DNA from 2 places in the Rossellomorea sp. GAMAL-10_SWC genome. Region 1 is predicted to be linked to the other one. Evidence: a T-box and tRNA genes for the amino acid it is inferred to sense, from the RefSeq annotation. Region 1 holds a T-box; the other holds one or more tRNA genes.

Evidence for each region. The T-box of region 1 lies ahead of asnS (asparagine--tRNA ligase). A T-box ahead of a tRNA ligase gene usually reads a tRNA of that ligase, here a tRNA-Asn.
Region 2: it encodes a tRNA-Asn, which carries the amino acid that the T-box ahead of asnS (asparagine--tRNA ligase) is inferred to sense. The anticodon was not compared.

What each region holds. Positions count from the first base shown of each region.
Region 1 covers NZ_CP144911.1:2,503,565-2,519,055, forward strand. The annotation lists gene V5E38_RS12355 (2-keto-4-pentenoate hydratase) at 1-88, opposite strand, end outside; gene V5E38_RS12360 (aldehyde dehydrogenase) at 119-1,591, opposite strand; gene V5E38_RS12365 (RidA family protein) at 1,648-2,109, opposite strand; gene V5E38_RS12370 (amidohydrolase family protein) at 2,078-3,115, opposite strand; gene V5E38_RS12375 (cupin domain-containing protein) at 3,100-3,639, opposite strand; gene V5E38_RS12380 (IclR family transcriptional regulator) at 3,693-4,439, opposite strand; gene V5E38_RS12385 (4-hydroxyphenylacetate 3-hydroxylase family protein) at 4,499-5,998, opposite strand; gene V5E38_RS12390 (YqkE family protein) at 6,269-6,523, opposite strand; gene asnS (asparagine--tRNA ligase) at 6,707-8,098, opposite strand; T-box leader at 8,150-8,388, opposite strand; gene V5E38_RS12400 (zinc ribbon domain-containing protein) at 8,762-9,007, shown strand; gene V5E38_RS12405 (alpha/beta hydrolase) at 9,031-9,945, shown strand; gene V5E38_RS12410 (iron-containing alcohol dehydrogenase) at 9,981-11,144, opposite strand; gene V5E38_RS12415 (GNAT family N-acetyltransferase) at 11,203-11,790, opposite strand; gene V5E38_RS12420 (CDGSH iron-sulfur domain-containing protein) at 11,980-12,189, shown strand; gene V5E38_RS12425 (processed acidic surface protein) at 12,327-13,385, shown strand; gene srtD (class D sortase) at 13,389-14,009, shown strand; gene V5E38_RS12435 (phosphotransferase) at 14,071-14,970, opposite strand; gene V5E38_RS12440 (DinB family protein) at 15,137-15,491, opposite strand, start outside.
Region 2 covers NZ_CP144911.1:4,180,266-4,195,756, forward strand. The annotation lists gene V5E38_RS20210 (CdaR family protein) at 1-808, opposite strand, end outside; gene cdaA (diadenylate cyclase CdaA) at 801-1,619, opposite strand; gene rocF (arginase) at 2,207-3,106, opposite strand; tRNA gene V5E38_RS20225 (tRNA-Ala) at 3,346-3,421, opposite strand; tRNA gene V5E38_RS20230 (tRNA-Gly) at 3,442-3,516, opposite strand; tRNA gene V5E38_RS20235 (tRNA-Lys) at 3,533-3,605, opposite strand; tRNA gene V5E38_RS20240 (tRNA-Gln) at 3,634-3,708, opposite strand; tRNA gene V5E38_RS20245 (tRNA-Tyr) at 3,717-3,801, opposite strand; tRNA gene V5E38_RS20250 (tRNA-Val) at 3,820-3,895, opposite strand; tRNA gene V5E38_RS20255 (tRNA-Glu) at 3,906-3,980, opposite strand; tRNA gene V5E38_RS20260 (tRNA-Thr) at 3,997-4,069, opposite strand; tRNA gene V5E38_RS20265 (tRNA-Asn) at 4,083-4,157, opposite strand; rRNA gene rrf (5S ribosomal RNA) at 4,169-4,284, opposite strand; rRNA gene V5E38_RS20275 (23S ribosomal RNA) at 4,403-7,340, opposite strand; rRNA gene V5E38_RS20280 (16S ribosomal RNA) at 7,494-9,043, opposite strand; gene V5E38_RS20285 (hypothetical protein) at 9,395-9,571, opposite strand; gene pdaB (polysaccharide deacetylase family protein) at 9,724-10,491, shown strand; gene V5E38_RS20295 (KinB-signaling pathway activation protein) at 10,513-11,100, opposite strand; gene salA (Mrp/NBP35 family ATP-binding protein) at 11,293-12,354, opposite strand; gene cwlD (N-acetylmuramoyl-L-alanine amidase CwlD) at 12,776-13,486, opposite strand; gene V5E38_RS20310 (DUF2521 family protein) at 13,545-13,976, opposite strand; gene V5E38_RS20315 (saccharopine dehydrogenase family protein) at 14,217-15,485, opposite strand.

The DNA.
Region 1 (15,491 bases):
CAGGGTAAATCTCAGTTAAAGCTTTTATACTAACTCCACTCTCTTCTGCTTCTTGCAGCAGAATTGTTAGCTCGTCTACACTAGTAATCTTCACTTTCTTTGGCCCCCTTTTTTATTCTTATAATTTAATCGTGATATTCGATAATTCACTATAAAACTCAAAGCTATGAATTCCACCTTCACGACCTAAACCGCTTTGCTTCATACCTCCAAATGGTGTACGTAAATCTCTTAAATACCAAGTGTTTACCCAAATAATTCCAGCCTCAATTTGATGAGCAACACGGTGAGCTCTGCGTAAATCATTTGTCCAAATTGTAGCTCCTAAACCATAATGAGTATCATTTGCCCATTCAATCACTTCTTCTTCCGAATCAAAAGGCATAACTGTTACGACTGGTCCAAATATTTCTTCTCTTACACATCTAGAATCACGGTTTAATCCTGTAATGATTGTCGGTGAGATAAAGCATCCTTTTTCAATTGATGCTGGTCTACTGCCACCCGTTAAAATAGTTCCGCCTTCTTCTTTTGCAATTTCGATATAAGATAATACTTTTTCGTAATGTTCTTTACTAATGACCGCACCAACTTTTGTGCCTTCTTCAAACGGATCGCCAATTTTTAATTCCTTTGTTTTTGCGACAAATTTATCAATAAATTCATCAAAGATTGATCTCTGAACATAAATTCTAGATCCACATAAACAAACTTCTCCCTGATTCATAAAAGATGATTTTAAAGTTGTTTCAATCACTTCGTCTAAATCAGAATCAGCAAAGATAATGTTTGGATTTTTTCCACCAAGCTCAAACGATAATTTTTTTAACGTTGGAGCTGCCGCCTTCATAATTGCTGAACCTGTTTTTGTTTCACCAGTAAATGTGATGGCATCAACATCTCTGTGCTCTGTTAAAGCTGAACCTGCCGCATTTGCTCCAAATCCGTGAACAACATTCACAACTCCGTCTGGTACACCTGCATGTTTACAAATTTCAGCTAAAACTGTAGCTGTCATTGGTGTCCATTCTGCTGGCTTCATAACTGTTGTATTGCCAGCCGCTAAACAAGGTGCAAGCTTCCATGTTAATAGTAATAAAGGGAGATTCCATGGGTTAATCATTCCGACTACACCTACAGGCCTACGATATGTATAATGTAAGGCAGTTTGATCTTGCATATGAGACTCAGAGCTTAACGTTGTAATATAATCAGCAAAAAAATAAAAATTGTGAGCCGATCTAGTAATATCAACTTCTAAAGCAAGATCATATGGCTTTCCAGTATCCATTGCCTCTAACGCCGCTAATTCTTCTTTTCGAGCTAATATTCCATCGCCGATTTTTCTTAATACTGCCGCTCTTTGATTGCTAGTAAATTGTTTCCACTCACCTTTTAACGCTCGTTTTGCTGCTTTTACTGCTTGATCAATTTCTAACTCGCCACCTTCAGAAACAGAGCCTAATACTTCTTCAGTCGCAGGATTAATATTTAAAAATGTTTTTTGATTAAAAGAAGGAATATATTGTCCATCAATAAAATGCTTACAATCAATCGGTAATGTTTTATTTTTCTTCTCTGTAACTTGCATAATAGGCACCTACCATTCTAATAGAATAAAAGGTGACACGAGTGTCACCAAATTTTTCAATCCTCTATTTCTACAACCATTTCAATTTCGATCGCTGTATTATGTGGAAGCTGTGCCATCCCAACAGCTGATCTAGCATGTTTTCCTCTTTCACCAAACACTTCTACTAAAAGGTCAGAAGCTCCGTTCATCACTTTCGGATGATCATAGAAATCTTCTGTACTATTTACAAAGCCTAAGATTTTGACAATTCGTTTTACTTTCGAAAGTTCACCTAATTCGTACTTTAATACACTAATTAAATTTAGCATTGACTCTCTAGAAGCAGCATATCCTTCCTCTAGCGTCAACTCTCGTCCAACTTTACCATGGTATTCATCTACACCTTGCCCAGATGTAAATAGTAAATTACCTGTACGAACAGACTTTACATAATTACCTGAAGCCGGTCTTATTGGTTTAAGTGTATAACCTAAACTTATTAATCTATCTTCTGGAGTCAATACTTTGTTTTCCATGAACTAAATCTGCCTCCTTAATATTTAAAAACTTCAGGGCATTTTTCCCTAAAATCGCTTCTTTCATTTCTTTATTAATATCCATTTGATTAATCACTCTTCCAGGTGGCGTTTCTCTTAATAAGAAAGGATAATCCGAGCCCATTACAATTTTGTCATAGCCAAATCGGTTAATTAAAAATTGAATATTAATAGGATCATAGTGAAGTGAATCAAAATAGAAATTACTTACATAATGACTTGGTGGATAGGCAGTTTTGCGCAAATGAGGCCATACCTTCCATCCTTGATCTAATCTAGGTAGAATAAATGGGAATGAACCTCCGCCATGTGCAAAACAAATCTTTAATTTCGGATATTTTTCAATCACTCCACCAAATGTTAAGCTAGCAGCAGCTAAAGCTGTTTCACTCGGCATTCCAACCGTGTACATAAAGTTATGATCGGGTGTACGATCCTTCGCTAATGTTTCCCACGGATGAATAAACAATGGTACATTCCATTTTTCAGCCATTTCAAAAAATGGACTAAACTCGTCACTGTCTAAATTTGTTCCATTTACATTTGTTCCAATTTCCAGTCCACTTAATCCAAGTGTATGAATACAGCGATCCATTTCCCTAATAGCTATTTCAGCGTTCTGCATTGGTACTGTCCCTAATCCAATAAACTTTGAAGGATTCTTTTTAATTGTATCTGCAATGAAATCATTTTGAATTTGAGCCATTTCCAATGCTGCTGGAGCTGGTGCCCAATACGAAAAGGTAACTGGAATTGGCGACAGCACTTGCATTGTTACATCTTCATTATTCATGTCCTCAATTCTTTTTTCAGGACTCCAAACTTGATCAGTTACTTCTCTAAATACTTTTCCAGCAACCATAATATTGGCACCACATGAACATGTCGGTTGTAAAATTGGCCATCTTTCATGACCGCATTTTTCAAAAAAATTCGGTAAATCCTCAGGAATGATGTGTGTATGAAAGTCTATACGCATACCCATTCATCCGCTTCCTCTTTCATGATATGACCACAGTTTTTACATGTTCTTAATTCAAGGCTAGCATTAAATTGCTCAATCGCTTCTTTTACTTGCGTACCAATATCCGTTAATTGAACAGTCGTTTTATGCATTTCTTCATTACACTCATCACAGAACCAAACAAAGCTTTCTAATTCACCTTCTGCTCTTTTTCGTTCAAGCACAATCCCATATGAATCTTTTACTCTATGAGGTGAATGTGGAACAAAAGAAGGAAGCATAAAAATTTCACCTTCTCCAACTGTTACAACTTCACGCTTACCATCCGGTGTAATACACTCAACATAGCAATTGCCTTTAATTTGATAGAAAAATTCATCTGCAGGATCGATATGGAAGTCTCTACGTTTATTTGGTCCTCCAATAATCATTGCAGCATACTCTGAATCTTCCCAAATAACTTTATTATTAACTGGTGGTTTTAATAGCTCTTTATTATCCTCAATCAATTTGAAAATATTAAAAACTCGACTTTTAAGATTCATCTCTAATCCTCCAATTAATTCATTTTTATTTGAACTTTAAGTAAGCGCTATCATTATGCATTAATATAACCAAGCTGATTTGAGACTGTTTTAGCAGTTTTCACAACATCTTGAATCATTCGACCAATGTCTTGACTCATCATATACGAAACTGGTCCAACCATATTTAATGCTGCAAAAGTTTGACCTGTATATGTTTGAATTGGAGCTGCAATTCCGAATAATCCTAAATCATTTTCATTGTTGCTTATGCTATAGCCATTCTCTTTAATCGCAGTCATTTCTTTTTTTAATGCATCAATAGTCGTAATTGTATTTGTTGTATAAGCTTTAAAGCCTTTTTCAATCGTTGTTTTTAAGTATGCTGGATTATATGATAGTAGAATTTTACCGGTACTCGTACAATATGCCGGGCGTTTAGCACCTATAAACGTTGGGACAGGTATTGAATGTTTAGAGGAAACTTTTAAGACAAATCTTACGTCCCCTTTATCAAACATTCCGATATGAACGGTACTATCATAATTTTTTAATAGATTTTCTAATAACGGAATAGCTTCACTATATATGTCTTGTTGATACATAACGTGATTACTCCATTCAAGCAACTTCCAACCAAGTCGATACTTTTTCTTATTATCCTGAATTAAAATCCCTTCAGCACAAAGAGTTCGAACTAAATGATGGACCGAGCTTGCATTCATATTTAACTTTTCAGCTATTTCTAAATTTCCTAGGACTGGTTCTTCTTCTGTAAAGCAATCTAATATTCTAGAAATCTTTTGAACTGAAGAGATCATTAGATCGCCTCCTCTTTGATGCTAAAAAATTTCATAAAATCCCTGCTTTCTAAAATTAATCAGTTAACTTTAGAATTCGCTAGATTAGTCGATACTCCTTTTAAGTTTTTTGCTCCGTTTAATGCATCGTCCACCATACTAAACGTTTTCTTACGTTTCATTTGGTTATAGTAAATTGCTCTTTTTCGAATTGGATCACCAGTATAATATCTTTCATATTGAAGTGCTCTTTGTCCAAAAGCTTCCCCACATAAATCCCATGCAAGTTTGAATAATTGAACTCGGTCTAAAGAGGATACACCTTCACGTCCAACATAGTATTTATCCATAGCTTCTCTTAGCTCAGGATGTTCAAAGTCTGCTTCTGTTGGTGACATTAATAAGCCACCTGCACCAATTGTTTGAATCACTTCAATTGCTCTTGGGTACATAGTTGGAAGCAAGCCACGAATCGTCTCAAGTGGTTCCCATGCAGGTCTTACTTCGCCTGAAGGTAATGTCTCATACTCTATTTCGGAAACTCGAAGTAAAGCACGAATTGTTTCAACTGATTGTAGTAGTTCACCTAAGTCATTTTGGACATTTAAATAAACATCTACTCCAATTGAATCAGCTAACCTGCATGCTACCTCTACTGCAAAAGCTAATTTTACGTAGCCTCTTACGCCAGACTGGTGAGCAGGCTGTTGTGCAATACCTGTTTTTGGATATAGATTATTTGCAGCTTCAACATTATTATGAATAAATACACGATTCCAAGGAACTAACACATCCTCAAATACTAGAACAGCATCCATTTCTTCGAATCTAGATGCTAATGGATGATCAAAAAATGATCTTTTACCATCTTGCATTTGCTCTCTACATAAAATTTTTAATCCTGGCGTGTCAATCGGAAGTGCAAATGCTAAAGCATATCGCTCATCACCTTCATGGAATCCAGGGAATGAATAAATAATGACTTCATCTGTAATCGGTGCTAATGTTGCAAGCATTTTAGCCCCTCTAACGACTAATCCATCAACCGTTTCTTCAACAGCACCTAAATGAGTAAATAAGTCTTTTTGTTCATAAGATGGCTTGCTGCGATCATTTTGTGGGTTAATAATTGCATGTGTTAAGAAGATGTCGTTATCACGAACAAATTTGAAATAATTTTGGACATTTTTTGACCACTCTGGATTATATTTATCTAAAAACCATGAATTACTTGCCATTGAAGTTAAAACAATGTTCAAGAAATCTGGTGTTCTTCCCATTAAACCAAATGTTGACTTAGCATATGCTTCGAACAAATCTCCACGTTTTTTAATATCTTCAGATGACTTAGGCACTAAAAATGCATTAGAAATTCGCTCACCAGTTTCTTCACTAATATGTGTGATTTTGTCTTGATAGGCTGGATCGAACTGCATATCATATAATTTTGCAATCTCTAGAATCGGTTGTTTGAAAACTGGATGGTTTACGATATCCTCTACCTTTTCTCCACCTAGCCACACCTCTGGCTTTCTAGATCTTAGTCCATCAATATATTGCGCTCCTGTACGAATCCCCATTTAATAATTCCTCCACTCCGATATGTAATTTTTTTAACATTTGTTTTTTAAATCGAATTCGGAAATTTTTTAAAGCGCTTTCAAAAAGATCAATTTCACTATCTTAAATTATTTACACCACCTACTACCTTTTGTTTAACTTAATTTCACTATAAAAAATTATAAAATTTTGAACAATCAAAAAATTTCACAATGTGAAATTTTTTATAAAAAAAATGATTAAATTAATTTTTTACACGTGCAAAAAAAATAAGACGCTCATTTAGCGTCTTATTTAAAGTCCTTCCAAGAGATATTACTCTCGTTAAGTAACTCTTCGAATGATTTATTTTTCTCACGTAATCTCTTTTCTTCACGAATACGTGCTTCTTCTTCCTCTTTTAGCTTTGTTTCATTTTCTTGCAATTGTTTTTTTGTATTTTTTAATTTTTGAAGAATTTCTTCATTCATTAATGATCCTAATGATATTTTTTCTTTCTGTTCGTACGCCGGTTTTACAGGCTGCTGTGGTTTTCTTTTTTTCATTTCATATCACCTTCCATTTCCATTATTTTATCATTAATTTATAGTAGGAAGAGAAGTATTTCATCTTTGCTTATTATATTATAAAACTACTATTTCTCTTTTTACAAATACTAAAACTCAGTTTCTTTTGGCTCTTCATAAAAACAATAGGATGCCGCAGCATCCTATTGTTCATTTTTCTATTTAAAAATCTGCATTTCCTGGTGTACGTGGGAATGGTATTACATCACGGATGTTTTTCATTCCTGTTAAATACATAACAAGTCGTTCAAATCCAATTCCATAACCAGAATGTTTTGTACCGCCGTATTTTCTAAGCTCCAAATACCACCAGTAATCTTCTTCATTCATACCAAGTTCTTTGATTCGCTCTACAAGGACGTCTTCTCTTTCCTCACGTTGACTTCCTCCGATTAATTCGCCAATACCAGGAACTAATAAGTCTGTCGCAGCAACTGTCTTGCCATCCTCATTCGCTCTCATATAAAATGCTTTAATTTCTTTCGGATAGTCAGTTACGTATACAGGACGCTTATAAATTTCCTCACTTAAGTAACGTTCATGTTCAGTTTGCAAATCTGTTCCCCATTCAACTGGGTAGTCAAACTTTTTACCAGAGTTCTGTAATAATTCAACAGCTTCAGTATAAGTAACTCTACCAAAATCAGATTCTAATGCATTTTTTAATCTTTCAATAAGTGTTTTATCAATAAAGCTATTAAAGAATTCCATTTCTTCAGGTGCCTGTTCAAATACGTAATTAATTACAAACTTAACCATGTCTTCACCAAGATCCATGATATCTGGTAGTTCTGCAAAAGCAACTTCCGGCTCAATCATCCAGAATTCTGCGGCATGTCGTGCAGTATTTGAATTTTCCGCTCTAAATGTCGGACCAAATGTATACACATTACGGAAAGCAAGGGCATAAGCTTCACCATTTAATTGGCCACTTACAGTTAAGTTAGTTTCTTTACCGAAGAAATCCGCGCCTTCATCGACTTTTCCGCCTTCAGCTTTTGGAAGTTGGTTCAGATCCATTGTTGTCACACGGAACATCTCTCCTGCGCCTTCTGTGTCACTTCCAGTAATAATCGGTGTATGTACATATACATATCCTTTTTCTTGGAAGAATTTATGAATGGCATATGATGCAAGTGATCTTACTCTGAAAACCGCTGAGTATGCATTCGTTCTTGGACGTAAATGTGCAATTGTTCTTAAATATTCAAGAGAATGTCTCTTTTTTTGTAATGGATAATCTGTATCTGATAATCCTTCAATCACAATTTTTGTCGCTTTAATTTCAAAAGGTTGTTTCATTTCCGGAGTTGGAATAAATTCACCTTCTATTAAAACAGTAGAGCTAATCGGTAACTTCGTAATTTCTTTGAAATTATCAAGATTATCCTCAAATACTATTTGTACACTCTTAAAGAATGTACCGTCGTTTAACTCCATAAAACCAATTGTTTTAGAATCACGAAGAGTACGAATCCATCCTGAAATTTGAACGGTTTTGTCTTTAAAATTTTCTTGATTTCTGTATAAATCTTTTACTACAGTCTTTATCATAATTAGCCTCCTTATGTTAATTTTCCAATAAAAAAAGCCTTCTATCCCTATAAAAGGGACGAAAGACTAACTTCCGCGGTACCACCCAAATTGTCATAATATGACCAACTTTAAAGCTAACACTGCTTATCCCAGTTAATAACGTGCTGGTAACGTCTAAGCCTACTTAAGAGATCCTGTTCGGTTAGAACTCAAAGGTGTTCTTCATTCATGCTTCATCACTAGGCTTCCACCGTCCCTAGCTCGCTATCGAATATAGCAAAAACTACTTTCCTTTTCATCGATTTAAAATATGTAGTTTTTAAAGGAATTTTTCTTGTATAATTTATCATAAATCATAATCTCTTGTCTAGTTGTCCACCAAAATATATTCATTGATGATGAACCAAACTCCATCTTCTTCCACTTTTACTTCCTCATGAACACCTTATGAGTAAGCATACTCCACCTTATTCCCTTTTTACTTACCCATAGACACCTTATCTTATAGCTAATTAAACTCTATTACTCATGAATCTTCTTATATCATAATAGGAGTATTTATGAACATTAAGCGACAATGTTCAATTTTCAAACTTGTATTTCTTAATTTTATTGTCAAAATCCCTTTATTAAATTTTCTTTTTCCTATGATACACTTTACTAAAAAGGAGGGTTTTATTTATGGCTAGAGCAGAAGAATTGATAAAGGATAAATTTGTTTGTTCGAAATGTAAGCATACACACGCTAAAACGAAAGAAGTTTCAATGTCTGGTTCAGGTTTAAGTAAGTTACTAGATATTGATTATAATCATTTTTTATTTGTCTCTTGCTTAAATTGTGGCTTTGTTGAGGTTTATAATCCTTCAATTTTAGAAGGTAAAACCCGCGGTGAGTTAACTACAATTCTTGATATTCTTTTTGGATAGAGAGTGATGGTTCTATTATGATGATCTCGCTTGTTGTGGCTGTTCTTTTTCTCATTTATTTTATTGGAGTTGGTTACTATTTTACGCAGCAAGTTTTGTTTATGAAAACAAATTCACTTGAGTTTATTTATCAACGCGAGTTGGAAAATTTCCGATTTGATGAAGGATTGTATCGATCTGTTCAAAAACAGCCCTTTTCTATTCAATCTCGTTATGGGTATGAATTAAAGGGATACTTGTTTGAGGCCTTTGATACAAATAATTGGGTCATTATTACACATGGTGTAACGGTTAATAAGAATAACTCTATTAAATATGCTGAGCTATTTTTAAAGCTTGGTTTTAATGTACTTACTTATGATCATAGGCGACATGGGGAGTCAGGTGGACATACAACTAGCTATGGTTATTATGAGAAATACGACTTACAAACTGTTGTTCAATATTTAAAGGATTTAAAAGGTGAGATTGTCCTTGGCATTCATGGAGAGTCGATGGGGGCTTGCACAATGTTACAATATGCTGGTTTTATTGAGGATTCTGCAGCTTTCTATATTTCAGACTGCGCGTTCTCTACATTTGAGGAACAGCTTACATATCGTTTGAAAATGGATTATAAACTTCCTAAATGGGCAATCCTTCCCGTTTCTAGCATTTGGTTAAAGCTTCGGAATGGATTTTTCATTAAGGATATTTCCCCTTTACTGGCTACACATAATATTAAAAATCCCGTGTTATTTGTTCATAGTAAACCAGACCCTTATATTCCATTTACACATACACTTAAATTATTTGAAGCGAAAAATCAAAATAAGAGAGAACTGTTCATTGCTGAAAATGGTGCACACGCTATGAGTTTAAATGAAAATAAAGATGATTACTATTCAATTGTTTCAACTTTTTTAAATAATATTGGCGTTAACCATCATTCAATATAAAAACTGGACAGAGTTATTTCTCTGTCCAGTTTTTCTTAAAGAGCTGCCTCTAAAATTTTCAATGCATCTTCTTGATCTAATTTTTTGAAGTTACCAAATGGACCATATTTAACCGTTTTAGTAGCCATTTCAGGTAGTTGCTCTTTTGTAATACCGTACTCACTTAAACGACTTGGCGCACCTATTTGGTTCCAGAATGTGCGTAAAGATTTAATACCAGCTAAAGCCCATTCTTCTTTTGACATTGATTCTTGCCTGATATCAAATACTCTATCTGCAAATTGGCAGAAACGATCAACATTTTCGTTCATTACATATTCCATCCAATGAGGGAAAATAATTGCTAATCCTCCGCCGTGTGGAATATCTGTTACTGCAGAAACAGCATGCTCGATATTATGTGTAGCCCAATCACCTTGGACACCCATACTTAAGATTCCATTTAATGCCATCGTTCCACTATATAATAATGTTTCACGAGCTTCATAATCATCCAATTTCTCTACTGCGATCGGAGCAGTTTCAATAACTGTTTTTAAAATACCCTCACAGAAACGATCTTGAATTTTTGTATTCGTTCCATGGTGGAAATATGACTCAATAACATGTGACATTATATCCACTGATCCATAAACTGTTTGATCACGAGGAACTGTAAATGTATTTTGAGGATCTAGTATTGAAAACGTTGGGTAACTAAATTTACTTCCCCAACCTAATTTTTCATTTGTTTCCCAATTTGTAATAACTGACCCAGCGTTCATTTCTGAACCAGTTGCTGCAAGCGTTAATACTGTTCCAAATTTTACTGCATCTGTTGGGAATGCTTTACGTGTAATAACATCCCAAATCTCACCATCAAATTTTGCACCAACTGCAATAGCTTTTGTACAGTCGATTACAGAACCACCACCAACAGCTAAAACAAAGTCAATATTTTCTTCTTTACAAATTTGTATCCCTTTATGAACTGTTGATAATTTCGGATTTGGTTCAACTCCGCTTAGTTCATAAACCGTTTTATCAGCTTCTTTAAGAATACCTACTATTTGATCGTATAGGCCATTTCTCTTAATACTTCCACCACCGTATACAACTAAAACATTCTTTCCAAAGATAGCAGCCTTCTCTTTTAACTTTTGTACACTATCTTTACCAAATATCAATTCTGTTGGATTTGCAAATGTAAAAAAATTCATATGTATCCCTCCTATTGTTCAAACTTAATTTTAACTTAAACAATCGAAAGGATTCATCTTAAACGACTTTTGTTTCGAATATTTTTTCATTTATTGGGAACACTAAATAATCGTATGAATGATTCATAATAAATCTAACTTTTTCATATTTAAATCCCACTTTTTCATATAATCGGCGAGCAGATGGTTTGTCTTGATCTACATTTAATGAAACTCGTGAAATTCCTTTGTTTTTGGCAAAAGAAAGTAATCCTTCTAATAATTCAGTTCCAATTCCTTTGCCTTGATAATCTGGATGCACTGACAATGTATCAATATAAAAATCTTCATCATCTGCTTCCTTATCAACTTTAACATTTTGGATATTTAAATTACGACTTATTATTTCAAGCATTTCACGATCAAGTACTGATAGTTCCATGGAATGGTAGGCTATAATCACTCCTACAACTTTTCCTTCAATTTCTTTCACTAAACAATTATGGTAACTTAGTCGATTTTGTTCAGATTGGACATAATATTCTAAAATTGGTGTTGCTTGTTCGTATGATGATGTCCCTGTTAACATAAATACAATATCTTCAATCGCTTGTAGAATTAGAGGGACAATTTGTTTGGCATCTTCTTTTTTTGCTATTCGAATCATGAATTGTCACTCCTTAATTTTTTCTTAGTTTACCTTTATCATTTTTTAGGATAAAAAAAACAACCTTTTCATTTTATACTAAATCCATGTTAATTTCATGTTAAAAATTAATACTTTATTAAAATCACCCATTTATTTTAACTTAAATGTAATATATAATAATTCTAAGATGTGTAGGAGGAAATTAATATGTCTGATGTTCAAATTAAGGTTTTAGATAATGGTCCTTTACGTGTAACTGGTACTGTTGAGTTAGTTGATGCTGAAGGGAATACATATCCGCAAAAAGCAGCTTTCTCATTATGTCGATGCGGCATGTCAAGTAAATTACCATATTGTGACGGTACTCATAAAGGGAAGTTCGAATCTGTCGTTCGAGCTCCTAAAGAATCAGAATAATTTTATTTTTCTGGCGCCGATTATTGAGCAACTCTAAATAATCGGCTTTCTTATGCCCTCATACCTTTTCTATATTTGAATCATTCATAAAACTGATCTAATCACATTTAGGGAATGAACTATTAGGGGGAACAAATATGAAAAAGGCAATAGCTTCAGTCGTTTTATCTGCAGCATTAGTAGTACCAGGCGTAACTGCTTATGCAGCGCCAAATGCAAATGAATTAAAAACTTATTTAGTTAGTATCGACCTAACTCAAAAGCAATTAGAGGATTATTTAAATTCTTACTACGGTGAGTCAATCTCTGATTTCGATTCAGTTGATGAGTTAAAAGATACTTTAGGTGAAAGACTTACACAAAAAACTTTAGACGCTCTTCTAGATGAGTACGGTTACACTGAAGATGAAATTATCGATCTAGCAGTCCAATATGATGATATGGACAAAAATGCATCCTTACTAGATACGTATTATTTTACTTCAGATATCGAAAACTTAATTTATTTAGATGAAGATGAGTCAGGGTCAGGTAGTGTAGAAGATCAATTCCCTTCTATGGACGATCTTTCTAGTGCTCTTTCAGAGTTTGGAATTACTCAAACAGAAATTAATAATCTATCTGCATACCTAGAAAAAGTTGTGAATGATGATCCTGCTGTTGAAGCAAAATTAGAAGCATTAGGAGAACGTGCATCTGCTTTAGAAGAAAATTATCCTGAATTTTTCTCAATGGATACGGAGGCTACTCCAAAAGAATTACCAGCTGAATTAAAAGTTGAATTAATGAATATCGTTAAAGAGCTTCAATCTACTTTAAAAATTGATATTAAAGTTGCAATTGAACAAAATGGCGTTAAAACTCCTTTAACTTTTGCTAAATTACTTACTATGGATGATTCTATGGATTCTATGGAAAATATAAAAGTATATTTAGAGATTTATGACAACGCTGGTAATCTATTATTAGACGCTGTATTTTCACCAGAGGAACTTATTGGTGATGACCAAATTGTAGATATCGTTAAAGATACTCAAAAAGCAATTAAAAACCCAAAACCAACTGTTACAGTAAGAACGGAAAATGGCGGTAAACTTCCAACTACTGCAACTCATACAACTGAATGGACAATGGTTGGTATGTTAATGATGTTAACTGCTGTTGTTTTACGTAAAAAGGTAATTGTTAAACGATAAGCTATGAATCGTAAACGAAAAGTCATACTTATTTTTTCAGCACTCCTTTTTATTGTAGGATTATTTTTTGCTACAACAAATGCTTATTCTTTAATTAAAACCTATGTGCTGTATAAACAGTCTAAGGATGATTTCAAAAAAGAAATCAAAACAGAAACAGCAACTAAATTGAAGCAAATTAAAAGAGACGAACCGCTTTACAAGACTTATCCTAATTTTGGCGATGAAATGGGGTCATTAACAATTCCTCGAATTTCTGCAACTCTACCAATCTTCCACGGGACAGATGAGGATGAGCTTGCAAAAGGAATCGGTCATTATGCTAAATCTGTGATGCCAGGTGAAAGAGATAATAGTGTTCTTGCTGGACATCGAGATACTGTATTCCGTGAGCTTGGCAAAGTAAAAGTGGGCGATCCGTTAATTGTTAAAACTTCGGCTGGTACATTTACTTACAAAGTACATAAGATTCGCATCGTTGATAAAGATGATCGCACTGTCATTATCCCAAAACCAAGACCAACTTTAACGGTAAGTACTTGTTATCCGTTTAATTTTATTGGACATGCACCACAGCGTTATATACTTGTAGCCGGTTTAGTTAAATCAGAAGTAAATAAATAAACAAAAAAATGCTTACTATTTAATAGTGAGCATTTTTTTATTAGTAGTTTCATATTTTTCATTAATTTTCTAGTACAGCCCAAAACTTTTCGTTATTTAAATTACGAACACTCCATTGATAGTGTCCATCACTGCAAGTTTCTGAAAAGAAATTTGCCGAATAGATACTATAAAATAGAACGTACAAATGGATTGTACTTCTAACTTCTTCCCCTAATTGATTAACTACTTTATTTAAATATTTTTCTAGCTTTATTTCACCCAATTCATCATATAAATCAAATAAAATCCAGCTTAGTGCAACATCAAATAATGGGTCTCCATATAACGTCATTAATCCGAAATCAATTACACCATTAATTCGTCCATCTGAATTTACTAATAGATTTGATGGATAATAATCACCATGTACTAATGCATATTCCCCTTCATATCCAACTGAAAATGCATCCATTAATCGTTTTAATTTCACTTCGTAATCTAATACATCTCTTTTCAAATATCGATCTACTTCTGTATTTTTTCTTAGTAACGATTGTTTTAAAAAATCGTTCCAGTCCTTTGTATAAATTTCATCATAATCACTTAATAATTTAATGCCTTTAAATTGCTCTTCCAATTCAATCTTTTGAATACTTACTATTGTAGATAGATAGTTTTCAAAGAAAGAATCTAATACTTGCTCATCATAATTTGATAAATCCTTTTGAATATTTTTGCCTTCAATTCGTTTTTCAATTGTTAAAACAACATCCTTCTCTTTTATTATCTTGTGAATTTTTGGTAATTCAAAATTTGCATCACTTGAATTCATTGATTCATAAAATTGCTTTAATATTTCTAACTTTGAATATGCGGTTGGTTTATATAATTTTAAGACTCTCGTTTGATCATAAGAGTAAACTTCTGCTTCTTGCCCTTTTCCTAAAAAATCCACTTCGCTTATATTGTACTTATTCAAAATGTAACCCCTAACATTTTGTGTAATCATCTTTAGTTCCCCATTTTCCTTTATTTATCTTTTTTCAATTCTATTTCCATCCATTACCACTTCTTCCAAAATAGCCTACTATTTCTTATACGACAATATAAATTATTTAATGATGTTTATTATCCGTATTAGCTTCCTATTCTTCTTTTGATACCCATGAACCTAGTGCTTTTCGTATGTAGAGGATTTGCCCAATATGATAAGCATTATGAGTACATAGATTAGATAACGCTCTCCACCAGATTCCATCTACTGGAAAATTTGGAATTTGTTCATAAAGCTTTGATTCATCTGCTTCTTTTATAGCTTGCTGCCAATTCGCTAAATTCTCATCTAACCGTTTAACAAGCGACTGCCAATCATTTTTTGTTAAATTTTCCATTTCCCGAAAAGTTGAAGCATTACTTTCAATCACTTCAGTTGGTATTTCTCCATTAAATCTTCTCAACCATCGTTCATTATAGAAATACAGATGGTATACGATTTCACCG
Region 2 (15,491 bases), 1.7 Mb from region 1:
CCAACCAATCTTTAGACGCATAAATTCTTATTGCATCAACTTTACTAGCAAGACTACTTAGTTTTAAACCATCCTTAAGTGTTCCTGTTTGCACTAACTTAATCGGGAAGCTAGCACTTTCAGAAACAATAGGGACAGTTACTTCAACTTTTCTTGGACTTGTAGTGAACGGAAGTTGAACACCTTTTTTATTGTATAATCTAACAGGTAACACCTGACTAAATGTCTGATTCGCATCAGTAACATCCACACCAACAGTTGCATATGCCACTTGTGAAACTTCATCTCTTGATCCTACTATTGTCACTAAACCAGGTTTAACAATTGCATTTTCTGTCTTATAGCCATGTTTAATCCTTTTTTCATTTAGATAGACAACTTTAACTGAAACTGCTTTTTCAATTTTTTCATTAATTGTCACTCTAACTGTTCTTGGTTTAATAGTTGCCTTTATTTTATCTGAAATATTTCTAATTTTTAAAGGAACTTCATATGTACCTAAAGCATAAGAAGTTAGATCCAAATATACTTCAAAATCCTTCTTCATTTCAGCAGTTTTTACAATACTATTTGGTCCATCTAATTGCACTGAAACATTCTTTGGAATTCCAGTTACAATTAGATTACGTTGATCGTAAATAGGTGTCACTGGTACGTCTCGCACTAATTCTTTATTATTAACAAACGGTATGTCTCCTAATCCCGATGTACTTGATTGTGGAACTAGATTGACAGACATGAAAAGTAATAATGTTACTAGTAAAGCGATTCCTCTTAATATCCAACGATTATCCATAAAATTATCCATTACGTTTCACCTTCCAATTCCATTTAGATGTAGTGGACTCTTCTGGTGATTTTAGTTCAGTATTTAATAAGTTTATAAGCTCGTCTTTTGATAATTCTCTATATAGGTTTCCATTCCTTGCTACTGAAACTGCACCTGTTTCCTCAGAAACTACTATCGTAATACTGTCAGTAACTTCACTGATACCGACTGCTGCTCGATGTCTCGTTCCTAATTCCTTTGAAATAAATGCACTCTCAGACAAAGGTAAATAGCAGGCTGCTGCTGTTATCTTTTCACCTTGTATAATTACCGCTCCGTCATGTAGTGGTGTATTTGGTATAAAGATATTAATTAATAATTCTGATGATAAATTAGCATTCATACGAATACCAGACTCTATGTAGTCACCCATACCTGTTTGTCTCTCAAATGAAATAAGTGCACCTATTCTTCGTTTAGCCATGTATTCAGTGGCTTTTGCAATGTTCTCAACAATATCATTTCGGTCATTAATCCCACTACCTGTCGTTCTAGAGAAGAAACGGCCACGTCCAAGCTGTTCTAGTGCTCTCCTTAATTCTGGTTGAAAGATAATAATAACCGCCAAGAATCCCCATGTTAATGCTTGATCCATTAAAAATTGTAAAGTATGCAAGCCAAATAGGCTGCTTAATACTTTTACGACAATAATGATTGTTACACCTTTTAAGAGTTGGACTGCCTTCGTCCCTTGAATAATGATAATTAATCTATATATAACAAACCAGACTATTAGGATATCTAATCCATTCTGTAAATACTGTAAAAAATTTATATGTAAAGAAGGCATCTTTTACCCTCCAAATTCTATAGAATAAAACTGTATCTTGAGTATTATACCATATTTTTGCAATACACAAAATTTGTGAGTTATTAATTATATTAACAATACTTTAACGACTATTTTAGTTATATTAAACAAAATTACAGAATTATATATGTTGTTATCTAAATTCGTAGAAGAATAACCAACAATTATTTCTTTCTTGAAGGACAGTCCCAAACGGTTTTTATAAAAACAAAAAAGCTAGCGAATGCTAGCTTCTTGTAGTTGAAAAACAACCTAGTCAATTATATAGAAAATTTTCGTAAAAGGAGTAGAGTGATGTTGATTTCCACTACAGGATGCTCGCTTTCCATGGGGCGAGACCTATCCCATAGGAGTCGAGCATCCTTTCGTTCCAATCAACTTATTCATAAAAAAAGTCTGCATTAAATATCTAATCAAATACCCTTTACTTAGTGTAATCTAACATTTGTTTATAAATCAGTTTGTAGGTGGTCAATTAAGATCTAAGCATTGTAATCAATAGCCATAATTTGTTTGAACATTGACTACGCAACTTTAATCTCTCTTTAGTGAATTTTATTTAATAATTATAGTAACTTCTCACCTAATAATGAGCCTATTAATGCAACGGCTACGATTGCTGTTCTATTTCTTTCGTCTAAAATTGGATTAACTTCTACGAATTCAATAGAAGTAATGATATCAGCATCAGATAACATTTCCATTGCTAAGTGACCTTCTCTATAAGTGATTCCTCCAGGAACAGGTGTGCCCACTCCAGGAACGTGAATTGGATCTAATCCATCAAGATCTAATGATAAGTGTACACCGTCACACCCTTTTAAGTGGTCAATGCTTTCTTCCATTACTTTTGTCATTCCTAATTTATCAATTTCATGCATTGTATAAACTTTAATTCCTAATTCTTTAATAATTGCTCTTTCACCTTCATCAAGATCACGTGCGCCAATAATGATCACGTTCTCTGGTTTTACTTTAGGGAAGTAACCACCTATTTTCGTTAATAAATCGTGGCCATGACCTAAAGAAACAGCTAATGACATACCATGAATATTACCAGAAGGAGATGTTTCAGCAGTATTTAAATCTCCATGTGCATCAAACCAAATTAATCCTAGATTATTATAATGTTTTGATACACCTGCTAATGTACCGATTGCAATACTATGATCACCGCCAAGTACTAGTGGCATTCTATTTCTTTTAATAACTTCATCTACTTCAGCAGCAAGCTTTTCACATGTTTCTTTTACAGATTTTAAGTTCTTTAAATTATGTTCTGAATTATCTTCTTTAACAGGTGTACGTTCTACTAAAATATCGCCTAAGTCTTCTACTTGATAAGACATTCTTTCAATACGTTCGTGTAATTGTGCATATCTAATTGCACTTGGTCCCATATCTACTCCACGTCTAGTTTGTCCTAAATCTAGTGGTACTCCAATAATTGAAATATCTTTTAACATTTTTATTTCCCCCATCTATGAATTCATAAAAGAAAACGCTTACTTGATTTTGAAAAAATATAATTTTTTGGCTGTTAAAGTTATTAATTATATTAATAGTTTAAATCTTTTGAAACAAATGGGTCAACTCGACATTTTTTTGTATACATATGCATTTTTAGCTTTTGAATTACTATATCATATGATTATATACAACAAAAAACCTTAGTCAAATGACTAAGGTTTAACTTTATGTATATTGGTGGAGCCTAGCGGGATCGAACCGCTGACCTCCTGCGTGCAAGGCAGGCGCTCTCCCAGCTGAGCTAAGGCCCCACTATTTATGTATATGCGAATGGAGCGGAAGACGGGGCTCGAACCCGCGACCCCAACCTTGGCAAGGTTGTATTCTACCACTGAACTACTTCCGCACATAAAAAAAAAGAGTGAGCCATGAAGGATTCGAACCTTCGACCCTCTGATTAAAAGTCAGATGCTCTACCTACTGAGCTAATGGCTCGTAATAAAATTACGATAAAATAAAAAAATGGCTGGGCTACCTGGATTCGAACCAGGGCATGACGGAATCAAAATCCGTTGCCTTACCGCTTGGCTATAGCCCAACAATAAATGGTGGAGGGGGACGGATTCGAACCGCCGAACCCACAGGGAGCGGATTTACAGTCCGCCGCGTTTAGCCACTTCGCTACCCCTCCGGTATTTATTAAATTAGATGGTGGAGGATGACGGGCTCGAACCGCCGACCCCCTGCTTGTAAGGCAGGTGCTCTCCCAGCTGAGCTAATCCTCCGTAATATAAATGGTGACCCGTACGGGACTCGAACCCGTGTTACCGCCGTGAAAGGGCGGTGTCTTAACCGCTTGACCAACGGGCCAGTACAACTTTTCCTAAGCTTCCAACCGGGCTCGAACCGGTGACCTCTTCCTTACCATGGAAGTACTCTGCCTGCTGAGCTATGGAAGCATTAAGTTAAAAATGGCTCCGCAGGTAGGGTTCGAACCTACGACCACTCGGTTAACAGCCGAGTGCTCTACCACTGAGCTACTGCGGAATAAACTTAAAACCAAGCGACGTTCTACTCTCACAGGGGGAAACCCCCAACTACCATCGACGCTGAAGAGCTTAACTGCCGTGTTCGGTATGGGAACGGGTGTGACCTCTTCGCTATCATCACTTGATTCATTTTATTTAGGACATTAATTATTATATCAAATTTCATTTAAAAGTCAATAACTTTTATGAATTTTTTTATAAAACTTATACCCTCAAAACTAGATAATGTCATTATCAAACTTGTTAGTTAAGTCCTCGACCGATTAGTATCAGTCAGCTCCACGTGTCACCACGCTTCCACCTCTGACCTATCAACCTGATCGTCTCTCAGGGGTCTTACTAGCTTAACGCTATGGGAAATCTCATCTTGAGGGGGGCTTCATGCTTAGATGCTTTCAGCACTTATCCCTTCCACACATAGCTACCCAGCCATGCTCTTGGCAGAACAACTGGTACACCAGCGGTGTGTCCATCCCGGTCCTCTCGTACTAAGGACAGCTCCTCTCAAATTTCCTGCGCCCACGACGGATAGGGACCGAACTGTCTCACGACGTTCTGAACCCAGCTCGCGTACCGCTTTAATGGGCGAACAGCCCAACCCTTGGGACCGACTACAGCCCCAGGATGCGATGAGCCGACATCGAGGTGCCAAACCTCCCCGTCGATGTGGACTCTTGGGGGAGATAAGCCTGTTATCCCCGGGGTAGCTTTTATCCGTTGAGCGATGGCCCTTCCATGCGGAACCACCGGATCACTAAGCCCGACTTTCGTCCCTGCTCGACTTGTAGGTCTCGCAGTCAAGCTCCCTTATGCCTTTACACTCTTCGAATGATTTCCAACCATTCTGAGGGAACCTTTGGGCGCCTCCGTTACTCTTTAGGAGGCGACCGCCCCAGTCAAACTGCCCACCTGACACTGTCTCCGAGCCGGATCACGGCTCTAGGTTAGAATTTCAATACAGCCAGGGTAGTATCCCACCGACGCCTCCACCGAAGCTAGCGCTCCGGCTTCTCAGGCTCCTACCTATCCTGTACAAGCTGTACCAAAATTCAATATCAAGCTGCAGTAAAGCTCCACGGGGTCTTTCCGTCCTGTCGCGGGTAACCTGCATCTTCACAGGTACTATAATTTCACCGAGTCTATGGTTGAGACAGTGCCCAAATCGTTACGCCTTTCGTGCGGGTCGGAACTTACCCGACAAGGAATTTCGCTACCTTAGGACCGTTATAGTTACGGCCGCCGTTTACTGGGGCTTCAATTCAGAGCTTCTCCCGTAAGGGATAACCCCTCCTCTTAACCTTCCAGCACCGGGCAGGCGTCAGCCCCTATACTTCGCCTTGCGGCTTCGCAGAGACCTGTGTTTTTGCTAAACAGTCGCTTGGGCCTTTTCACTGCGGCTCTCCCGGGCATACACCCAAAAGAGCACCCCTTCTCCCGAAGTTACGGGGTCATTTTGCCGAGTTCCTTAACCATAGTTCTCTCGCTCACCTTAGGATTCTCTCCTCGCCTACCTGTGTCGGTTTGCGGTACAGGCACCTATTTCCTCGCTAGAAGCTTTTCTTGGCAGCGTAGAATCAGGAACTTCGGTACTATATTTCCCTCGCCATCACAACTCAGCCTTATGATGTGCGGATTTGCCTACACATCAGCCTAATTGCTTGGACGCGCATATCCAGCAGCGCGCTTACCCTATCTTTCTGCGTCCCTCCATTGCTCAAACGGAAATGAGGTGGTACAGGAATATCAACCTGTTGTCCATCGCCTACGCCTGTCGGCCTCGGCTTAGGTCCTGACTAACCCTGGGAGGACGAGCCTTCCCCAGGAAACCTTAGGCATACGGTGGACGGGATTCTCACCCGTCTTTCGCTACTCATACCGGCATTCTCACTTCTAAGCGCTCCACCAGTCCTTACGATCTAGCTTCAACGCCCTTAGAACGCTCCCCTACCACTGATACCATACGGTATCAATCCGCAGCTTCGGTGATACGTTTAGCCCCGTTACATTTTCGGCGCAGAGTCACTCGACCAGTGAGCTATTACGCACTCTTTAAATGGTGGCTGCTTCTAAGCCAACATCCTGGTTGTCTAAGCAACTCCACATCCTTTTCCACTTAACGTATACTTTGGGACCTTAGCTGGCGGTCTGGGCTGTTTCCCTCTTGACCACGGATCTTATCACTCGTAGTCTGACTCCTATGGATAAGTCATTGGCATTCGGAGTTTGACTGAATTCGGTAACCCGTTGGGGGCCCCTAGTCCAATCAGTGCTCTACCTCCAAGACTCTAACACATAAGGCTAGCCCTAAAGCTATTTCGGGGAGAACCAGCTATCTCCGAGTTCGATTGGAATTTCTCCGCTACCCACACCTCATCCCCGCACTTTTCAACGTGCGTGGGTTCGGACCTCCATTCAGTGTTACCTGAACTTCATCCTGGACATGGGTAGATCACTCGGTTTCGGGTCTACGACCACGTACTATATCGCCCTATTCAGACTCGCTTTCGCTGCGGCTCCGTCTCTTCAACTTAACCTTGCACGGGATCGTAACTCGCCGGTTCATTCTACAAAAGGCACGCCATCACTCGTTAACGAGCTCTGACTATTTGTAAGCACACGGTTTCAGGTTCTCTTTCACTCCCCTTCCGGGGTGCTTTTCACCTTTCCCTCACGGTACTGGTTCACTATCGGTCACTAGGTAGTATTTAGCCTTGGGAGATGGTCCTCCCAGATTCCGACGGAATTTCACGTGTTCCGCCGTACTCAGGATCCACTCAAGAGGGAACGAGGTTTCAACTACAGGGTTTTTACCTTCTTTGACGGACCTTTCCAGGTCGCTTCATTTACCCCGTTCCTTTGTAACTCCGTATAGAGTGTCCTACAACCCCAAGAGGCAAGCCTCTTGGTTTGGGCTATCTTCCGTTTCGCTCGCCGCTACTCAGGAAATCGCTATTGCTTTCTATTCCTCCAGGTACTTAGATGTTTCAGTTCCCTGGGTCTGTCCTCAGTACCCTATGTATTCAGGTAAAGATACTACTCCATTACGAGTAGTGGGTTTCCCCATTCGGAAATCTCCGGATCAAAGCTTACTTACAGCTCCCCGAAGCATATCGGTGTTAGTCCCGTCCTTCATCGACTCCTAGTGCCAAGGCATCCACCGTGCGCCCTTTCTAACTTAACTAATTTTAAAACTAATTGAATTAAACTTACGCAGTTTAATGAATGACATTATCTAGTTTTCAAGGTACAAAGTTGAGAGTGAACTCTCAAAACTAAACAAAACAATGAAGAAACATTTTCATACATGAACCATCGGTTCATGATGTCTCCATAGAAAGGAGGTGATCCAGCCGCACCTTCCGATACGGCTACCTTGTTACGACTTCACCCCAATCATCTGTCCCACCTTAGGCGGCTGGCCCCTAAAAGGTTACCCCACCGACTTCGGGTGTTACAAACTCTCGTGGTGTGACGGGCGGTGTGTACAAGGCCCGGGAACGTATTCACCGCGGCATGCTGATCCGCGATTACTAGTGATTCCGGCTTCATGTAGGCGAGTTGCAGCCTACAATCCGAACTGAGAATAGTTTTATGGGATTAGCTCCACCTCGCGGTCTTGCAACCCTTTGTACTATCCATTGTAGCACGTGTGTAGCCCAGGTCATAAGGGGCATGATGATTTGACGTCATCCCCACCTTCCTCCGGTTTGTCACCGGCAGTCACCTTAGAGTGCCCAACTAAATGCTGGCAACTAAGATCAAGGGTTGCGCTCGTTGCGGGACTTAACCCAACATCTCACGACACGAGCTGACGACAACCATGCACCACCTGTCACTCTGTCCCCGAAGGGAAAGCCCTATCTCTAGGGTTGTCAGAGGATGTCAAGACCTGGTAAGGTTCTTCGCGTTGCTTCGAATTAAACCACATGCTCCACCACTTGTGCGGGCCCCCGTCAATTCCTTTGAGTTTCAGTCTTGCGACCGTACTCCCCAGGCGGAGTGCTTAATGCGTTAACTTCAGCACTAAAGGGCGGAAACCCTCTAACACTTAGCACTCATCGTTTACAGCGTGGACTACCAGGGTATCTAATCCTGTTTGCTCCCCACGCTTTCGCGCCTCAGCGTCAGTTACAGACCAGAAAGTCGCCTTCGCCACTGGTGTTCCTCCAAATCTCTACGCATTTCACCGCTACACTTGGAATTCCACTTTCCTCTTCTGCACTCAAGTTTCCCAGTTTCCAATGACCCTCCCCGGTTGAGCCGGGGGCTTTCACATCAGACTTAAGAAACCGCCTGCGCGCGCTTTACGCCCAATAATTCCGGACAACGCTTGCCACCTACGTATTACCGCGGCTGCTGGCACGTAGTTAGCCGTGGCTTTCTGGTTAGGTACCGTCAAGGTGCCAGCTTATTCAACTAGCACTTATTCTTCCCTAACAACAGAGCTTTACGACCCGAAGGCCTTCATCGCTCACGCGGCGTTGCTCCGTCAGACTTTCGTCCATTGCGGAAGATTCCCTACTGCTGCCTCCCGTAGGAGTCTGGGCCGTGTCTCAGTCCCAGTGTGGCCGATCACCCTCTCAGGTCGGCTACGCATCGTCGCCTTGGTGAGCCGTTACCTCACCAACTAGCTAATGCGCCGCGGGCCCATCTGTAAGTGATAGCCAAAGCCATCTTTCAATAAAGGAACAGGAGTTCCTTTATGTCATCCGGTATTAGCTCCGGTTTCCCGAAGTTATCCCAGTCTTACAGGTAGGTTGCCCACGTGTTACTCACCCGTCCGCCGCTAACTAACGGGAGCAAGCTCCCATTAGTCCGCTCGACTTGCATGTATTAGGCACGCCGCCAGCGTTCGTCCTGAGCCAGGATCAAACTCTCCATAAAAGTTAAGTTTAAATCTTGTATTGCTCAAAAAACTAATAATTGACGTTTACTTCATGTTTTGTTTAGTTTTCAAAGTTCACTTCATCGCTCGTAAGCGACTTTTTAATATTACCATTTCGTAATATAGTCTGTCAACATTTTTTAAAAATTATTTTTTAATTTGTTGAATCAGTTCTTGTTGTCGTTGAAGACAAGAAATAATATACCACGTATTCAAATATAACGTCAACACAAAATATGATTTTTTTAAAAATCTTTTTCATGGACTAAATGAACAAGCCTCCTACTAATTGCGAAAATGGAAAGCAATTATACTTTTTACACTCTACACCATTATTTAAGTGAATCCTCTCACAGCGGTAATCTATTATACACTTCATATAAGATTTTCTTCTTTAGAATCATTTCATTTTTAACTCTTTCATTTAAGTTATGCGATGATAACTCTTTATCTAATTCATATAGCGAGCGTATTATGAGCGACTCGATCTCTAATACATGCTCCTTATTTAGAAGTATACCAAACATAATTCCCACTCCATGGTACTTTCGTCTTTAAGAAAATCCCAGTTTTATTGTTCTAATACTTAAAACATTTAATCATTTCGTTTTATAGCATACAAGCTTACTAAATCTCATATCCTTTATATAAGAACTTGGACAAGAAAGAAGGCGATTTTATGCTTTTTTACTTTTACATCACTTCAAAAAGGAAACTAAAGCAATTTTCTTTAATTACTATTATTGCATTTTTCACAGCTTGCTTAGTTTATATACAAGCACCTAAAACATTTTCAACTTTTTCAACCAACAAAGGGCCAATGGCAATTTACAAAGGTGATGCCTCGCAAAAAAATGTAGCTCTTACTTTTGATATAAGCTGGGGCGATGAAAATGTACTCAAAGTTTTGGATGTATTACGAAATCAAAAAATTACGAATGCCACTTTTTTCTTATCTGCATCATGGGCAGAGCGACATCCAGAGATCGTTGAAACAATCGTTAAGCAAGGTCACGAGATTGGAACACTTGGGTATCGATATAAAAGCTACACCCAGCTAACTCCAGTTGAAATGCAAAGAGATTTAAATAATTCAGCAGAAGTATTTAATCGTCTAGGCGTAAAAGATGTTAAGTTATTTAGACCACCAAATGGTGAATATAATAAAGAAGTTATAAAACTTGCTGCACGGAACAATCTTTCTGTGATTCATTGGAGTGTTAATACTGAAGACTGGAGAAATCCTGGAACAAATAAAATTGTTAAAAGCGTAGAAAATAATACTGATCCGGGCGACATCATTTTGCTTCATGCAAGTGATTCGGCACTTCAAACGCCAAAAGCATTGCCATTAATTTGGTCCTACTTAAAAGAAGAAGGATATAAAAACATAACAGTTTCTCAAATGATATCTAATACTAAAACAAATATTAAAGTTGTAAAATAAAAAAGCTAAGAGAAATTTCTCTTAGCTTTTTAGTATTTTGTGTAGTGTTAATAACTGATACGCATTACAAATAAATAACGGTACTAACATTAGAATTAACCACGAAAGATCATTCTGTCTTAATGCAGGAACCCATTCAACGATTGTAACGACAATCATAAAAAATAGTGCTGGAATAAACGCCCCTTTGTTTGTTTCTTTCATTTTTATATAAGAAACAATCAAACTACCTACTAAAAGTACTATTGGGAATATTAAATAGACAGTAAAAGCTTCTCCATGCGCATACTCTTTAAATCGAAAATAAGCTAAATCAAATAGAGCTAATATGATTAATACAATTTGAACTGTATTCCATAATGACTTAAATAAGCCTAATCCGAATCTATGTATTGTCAAATATGCAAAGAATCCCATCTGACTTACAGCACTGAATACTAATCCTAATATAAATAAAAATGATACTTCTACTAGAAGTTTAATAAATCTACCATCTTGAACATAACCAAAATACTCTTTATATCCATAAAGAATACCCGTTAAGATTGTTGCGATCCCACCAACTAGTAATGTTGTTAAAAATAATCGAACCAATTTCCGACTCGTCATTCGTTTCTTAATCCCCCGTTTTCACAAAGCTTCTGATTTTCTTCTTAAATTAACGATTCATATAAAACTTTATTAACTATTTAATCAATATAAATACCCTAATAATTTAATTCATGTCTAAATATTATCAATGGTTATCGTATAACCATTGATAACAAAAAACAAGCATACAAATTAAAAGGGTATTGTTTATTATTTATTTAATACGATTTTTTCGACTACTTGCTCAGCAATCAACGTATAGATTTTACCAGTTGGGTGATCTTTATCATATATTGAAGGAGCAAAGTCCTCTTCATCCCAATCAGGCTGCTGTAAAGGTAATTGTCCTAATAGAGTTGTTTGAAGCTCTTTTGCAAGCCTTTCTCCTCCACCTTTACCAAAAACATACTCTTTTTCGCCAGTTTTTTTACTTTCAAAATAACTCATGTTTTCTACAACACCAATAATTTCATGATTTGTTTTTAATGCCATTACTCCCGCTCTAGCCGCAACAATTGAAGCTGTAGGATGTGGTGTTGTAACAATTATTTCCTTACAAGATGGTAACATGCTATGAACGTCTAACGCTACATCTCCAGTACCTGGTGGTAAATCTAGTAATAAATAATCTAAATCTCCCCATTCAACTTCTGTGAAAAACTGTTGTAGCATTTTACCAAGCATTGGACCTCTCCAAATAATTGGTGAATTATCTTCTACAAAGAATCCCATTGAAATAACCTTTACGCCAAAACGATCGACTGGAATGATACGCTCACCCCTGATCACAGGTCTTGTCGTAATCCCCATCATATCCGGTACACTAAAGCCATAAATATCAGCATCTATTATACCTACTTTTTTACCTAATCTTGCTAGAGAAACAGCTAAGTTTACAGAAACAGTTGATTTTCCTACTCCACCTTTTCCACTTGCGATCGCTAAAAATTGTACTTTTTTATTATCTAATAGTGAAAGTGTTGAGTTTTCTTCATTGTCTTCAATAAACTGACCTTTTTCTTCTTCTGTAAATTCAGTAAATCGAATTCCAACTGTATCAGCACCATTCTGCTTTAATAACTGAACAATTTGTGTTTGAATTTGCATTTGTTCAGCTGTGCCCGTTTTCAACAATGCAATTTTAACGCTTACATGTTTCTTCTCTTCTTTTATCGATATTTCTTTAACAGCATCTAATTCTGCTAATGATTTATTTAAAAATGGCTCATTAATTGTACCTAAAAGTGATAATACTTGTTCATTGGTAAGCATATTTACACCTCGTTATCTTAATATACTAAATAGTATAACACATGTATCATAGTTAGTCTTAAGTAACATAAATTAGTTAGTAAAAATGAAAACCACCGAATAATTCGGCGGTTCCTTATCGTAGACGAAGTCCAAAAAATATGATATTCAAACTAATTGAAACCTAAATGGTAATGAGCGACGTAAGCAGACGAAGTAACGAAGAAAGCGAGCGTTTGCCAATAGTTTGAAACACCGATTAATTCGGCGGTTTCTTTACGTAGACGAAGTCCAAAAAATATGATTTTCAAACTAATTGAAAACGTTTGTCTTTCAAGGCACGTAGTCTGTGCGGAGCGGAGTTACCCTAAACGGTAATGAGCACCGTAAGCAGACGAAGTAACGAAGAAAGCGAGCGTTTGTCAATAGTTTGAAACACCGATTAATTCGGGGGTTCATTTTTATCTGTATAATATCTAATAACCCCTCTATATATAGCTGCAGCTAGTTTATCTTGATATTCTTCATCTCTTAACTGCTGACTTTCTTCATAATTTGATAAAAAGCCAACTTCTACAAGTGCACCTGGTACTTTTGCATATTTCATCAAATAAACATGATTAATAATTTTCGCTAATCGATGAGTATTATTTAAACTTTCCCTTAACTCAGCTTGGACGTATTTTGCAAATCGCTCATTTTCAATTAATGAACCATAAAAGAATGTTTGTGCACCTTTTGAAGATGTTCTTGGTAAGGAGTTTAAATGAATTGATATGTATAGGTCTGCGTTCGATCCATTAATAATTTCTACCCTTTTCCTTAAATCAACGCTTTTTCTTCTACTATATCCTTTCATTCCATCCTCTGCTAGATCGTAATCTCCATCTCTTGTCATAATAACCGTTGCACCTTGACCTTGTAAATAATCCCTCAGTTTGTTTGTTATTGATAGAGCAACAACTTTTTCAATAACATCTCCACCTGAAGCACCTCCATCTGGTCCGCCATGTCCAGCATCCAAAACAATCACTTTTCCATCTAGAGGTAGTCCTCTAAAATTCCAGGTCTTTGAAGTTTTTTGTAATAAAGGTATACTCAAAATCAAAAAAACAAAGGTTACAATGATAACGATTAAATGCCATCTTTTCATTTTTTCTCCCCCTGATTGTCCTATAAAAAATATATGGGACAACTAGGAAGAATATGACTTACTTTGATAAACGAAGTCTATGTCTTCTTTCACCTTTTACATATCCATCTAACCACCAATTATTTAAAAAAGATTTACATCGGTCAAATGGTTCTGTTTGAATATCATCCTTACGACCAAATACAGATGAATAAAATAAATAAGCTAACCATTCAGATTCTTTAGCTGATCTTCTTTTAACATTCTCAATTGGTTCACCATAAAAACCAAATCGGCTATATCTTGCACCCAATAAGTATGTTTCTACCGCTAACTCTAAACAATAATCTTCTCTTGCTTTTCTTTGGTTAATGTCTGCGTCTATACAGTAGGAAAACGAATCCTTTAATTGGGCTTTTAATTGCATTATTTTTAGTTCTTTTAATAAGCTTTTTTCAAATGTAATTTGCTTTGCTCTTCTTTTTTCTCGGAAATTAGTTATAAGATTCATGATGAAACCTCCCCGTAGCCATAGTCTAAGACGAAAAGGGGTGCTTCATTCAAAAACTACATACTTAATTTCTTCCATAAAAAAATAATAATTTTCATAAAAAACACCGATTTTATATAATAGAAAAATTGTATTAATTTTGAATTAACAACGCATTTTTTTAAGACTTACAAAGGTCTACCCATACTTAGATAAAATAAAAAGAGGGGAATGAAAAAACTTTCCCCCTCTTTCGTATTTTTAATTATCGAATGATTTCATTCTTTGTAAAAGTAATCCATCACTTTTTTCATTTTCTCCATAGACAAACTGAGTCATATGATATTTTAAATACTGTCCATATTTACTATTTGTATTTAATATTAACTCATCAACAAAGTAGGCACCTTTTACTACTGTATCCAATAATAAACTTGCAACTCCTGCATAAACTCCGCACGCAACTTGAAGATAGGTTGCATTTGTACCGTAATTAGCGAATGAATCTTTATTGTTCATAACATTATAGATATAGCGCTCTTTATCTTCGTACACAAGTAAAACTCCAACTACGTCCTCTCCTACTAATGGAGCTGTTGAAGGATCTAGAAGCTTTTTATCAAAACCCAATATTTCGTCAGTGTTTTTTAAATTATTTTTAATTAGATTTGTTGTATGCTCATTAACACGATACACAAAACCACTCTCTAAGTTGAACAATTTGCCAATAATAAAAACTTCTTCATGTGGCATAAGACAACCATAAAAGACTTTTTCCCCCAACGTTACTTTAAATTCAACAGAATAGACATCATCATACAAGAAGATTGGAATATTTTGTTTAACAAACATAGGAAAGCTTGTGACTGCCTCTTCTAGGAAGCAATCTGGGGACCATGTGGTGTAAATTGTTTCTTTTTGAGCTATTGAAGGGTTTTCATAAAAAGAATTATCATGTTCAACAATGTAACATGCAAGAGGTTTTTCGGAAGGGAATTGGTTCATTAAATCGATTGCCATCCATTGCACAATTCCAGGATTCATTCCTGAACCAATAATTGCTGTAGTATTTTTAAACTTTCGTTTATTTTCCTCGAAGATACGTAAGCGTTCTTTAAGTGGAAACCCAGAACTAATACTTTCATCTTCATCAACTATTTCACTTTCTAAAGCTGTGTTGACATACTTCACACCAAACTCATTACAACAGCGCAACATTTCAACAGAATCTGCTCTAGACACATCAACTACAATAACTGTATTACTCTCTATGAGATGTTTTTTCATTAAATCAATATTATTAACATTCATTTCATGAAATGTAACGTTTTCTATAAGGTTAGGGATAATCCTTTCAAAATAAGTTAATTCTCTTTGTTTCAAATCAATTAAATGAAACCTGGCATTTTTCATTATCTGATGGATCGGATCTTTTGGATCCTTTGCCGCTTTATTAAATATAGAAAGTACTGCCTTTGCCACTCCGCCAGAACTACCTAATAGGGTAATAATCGCATCTTTTTCAAACATATAAAC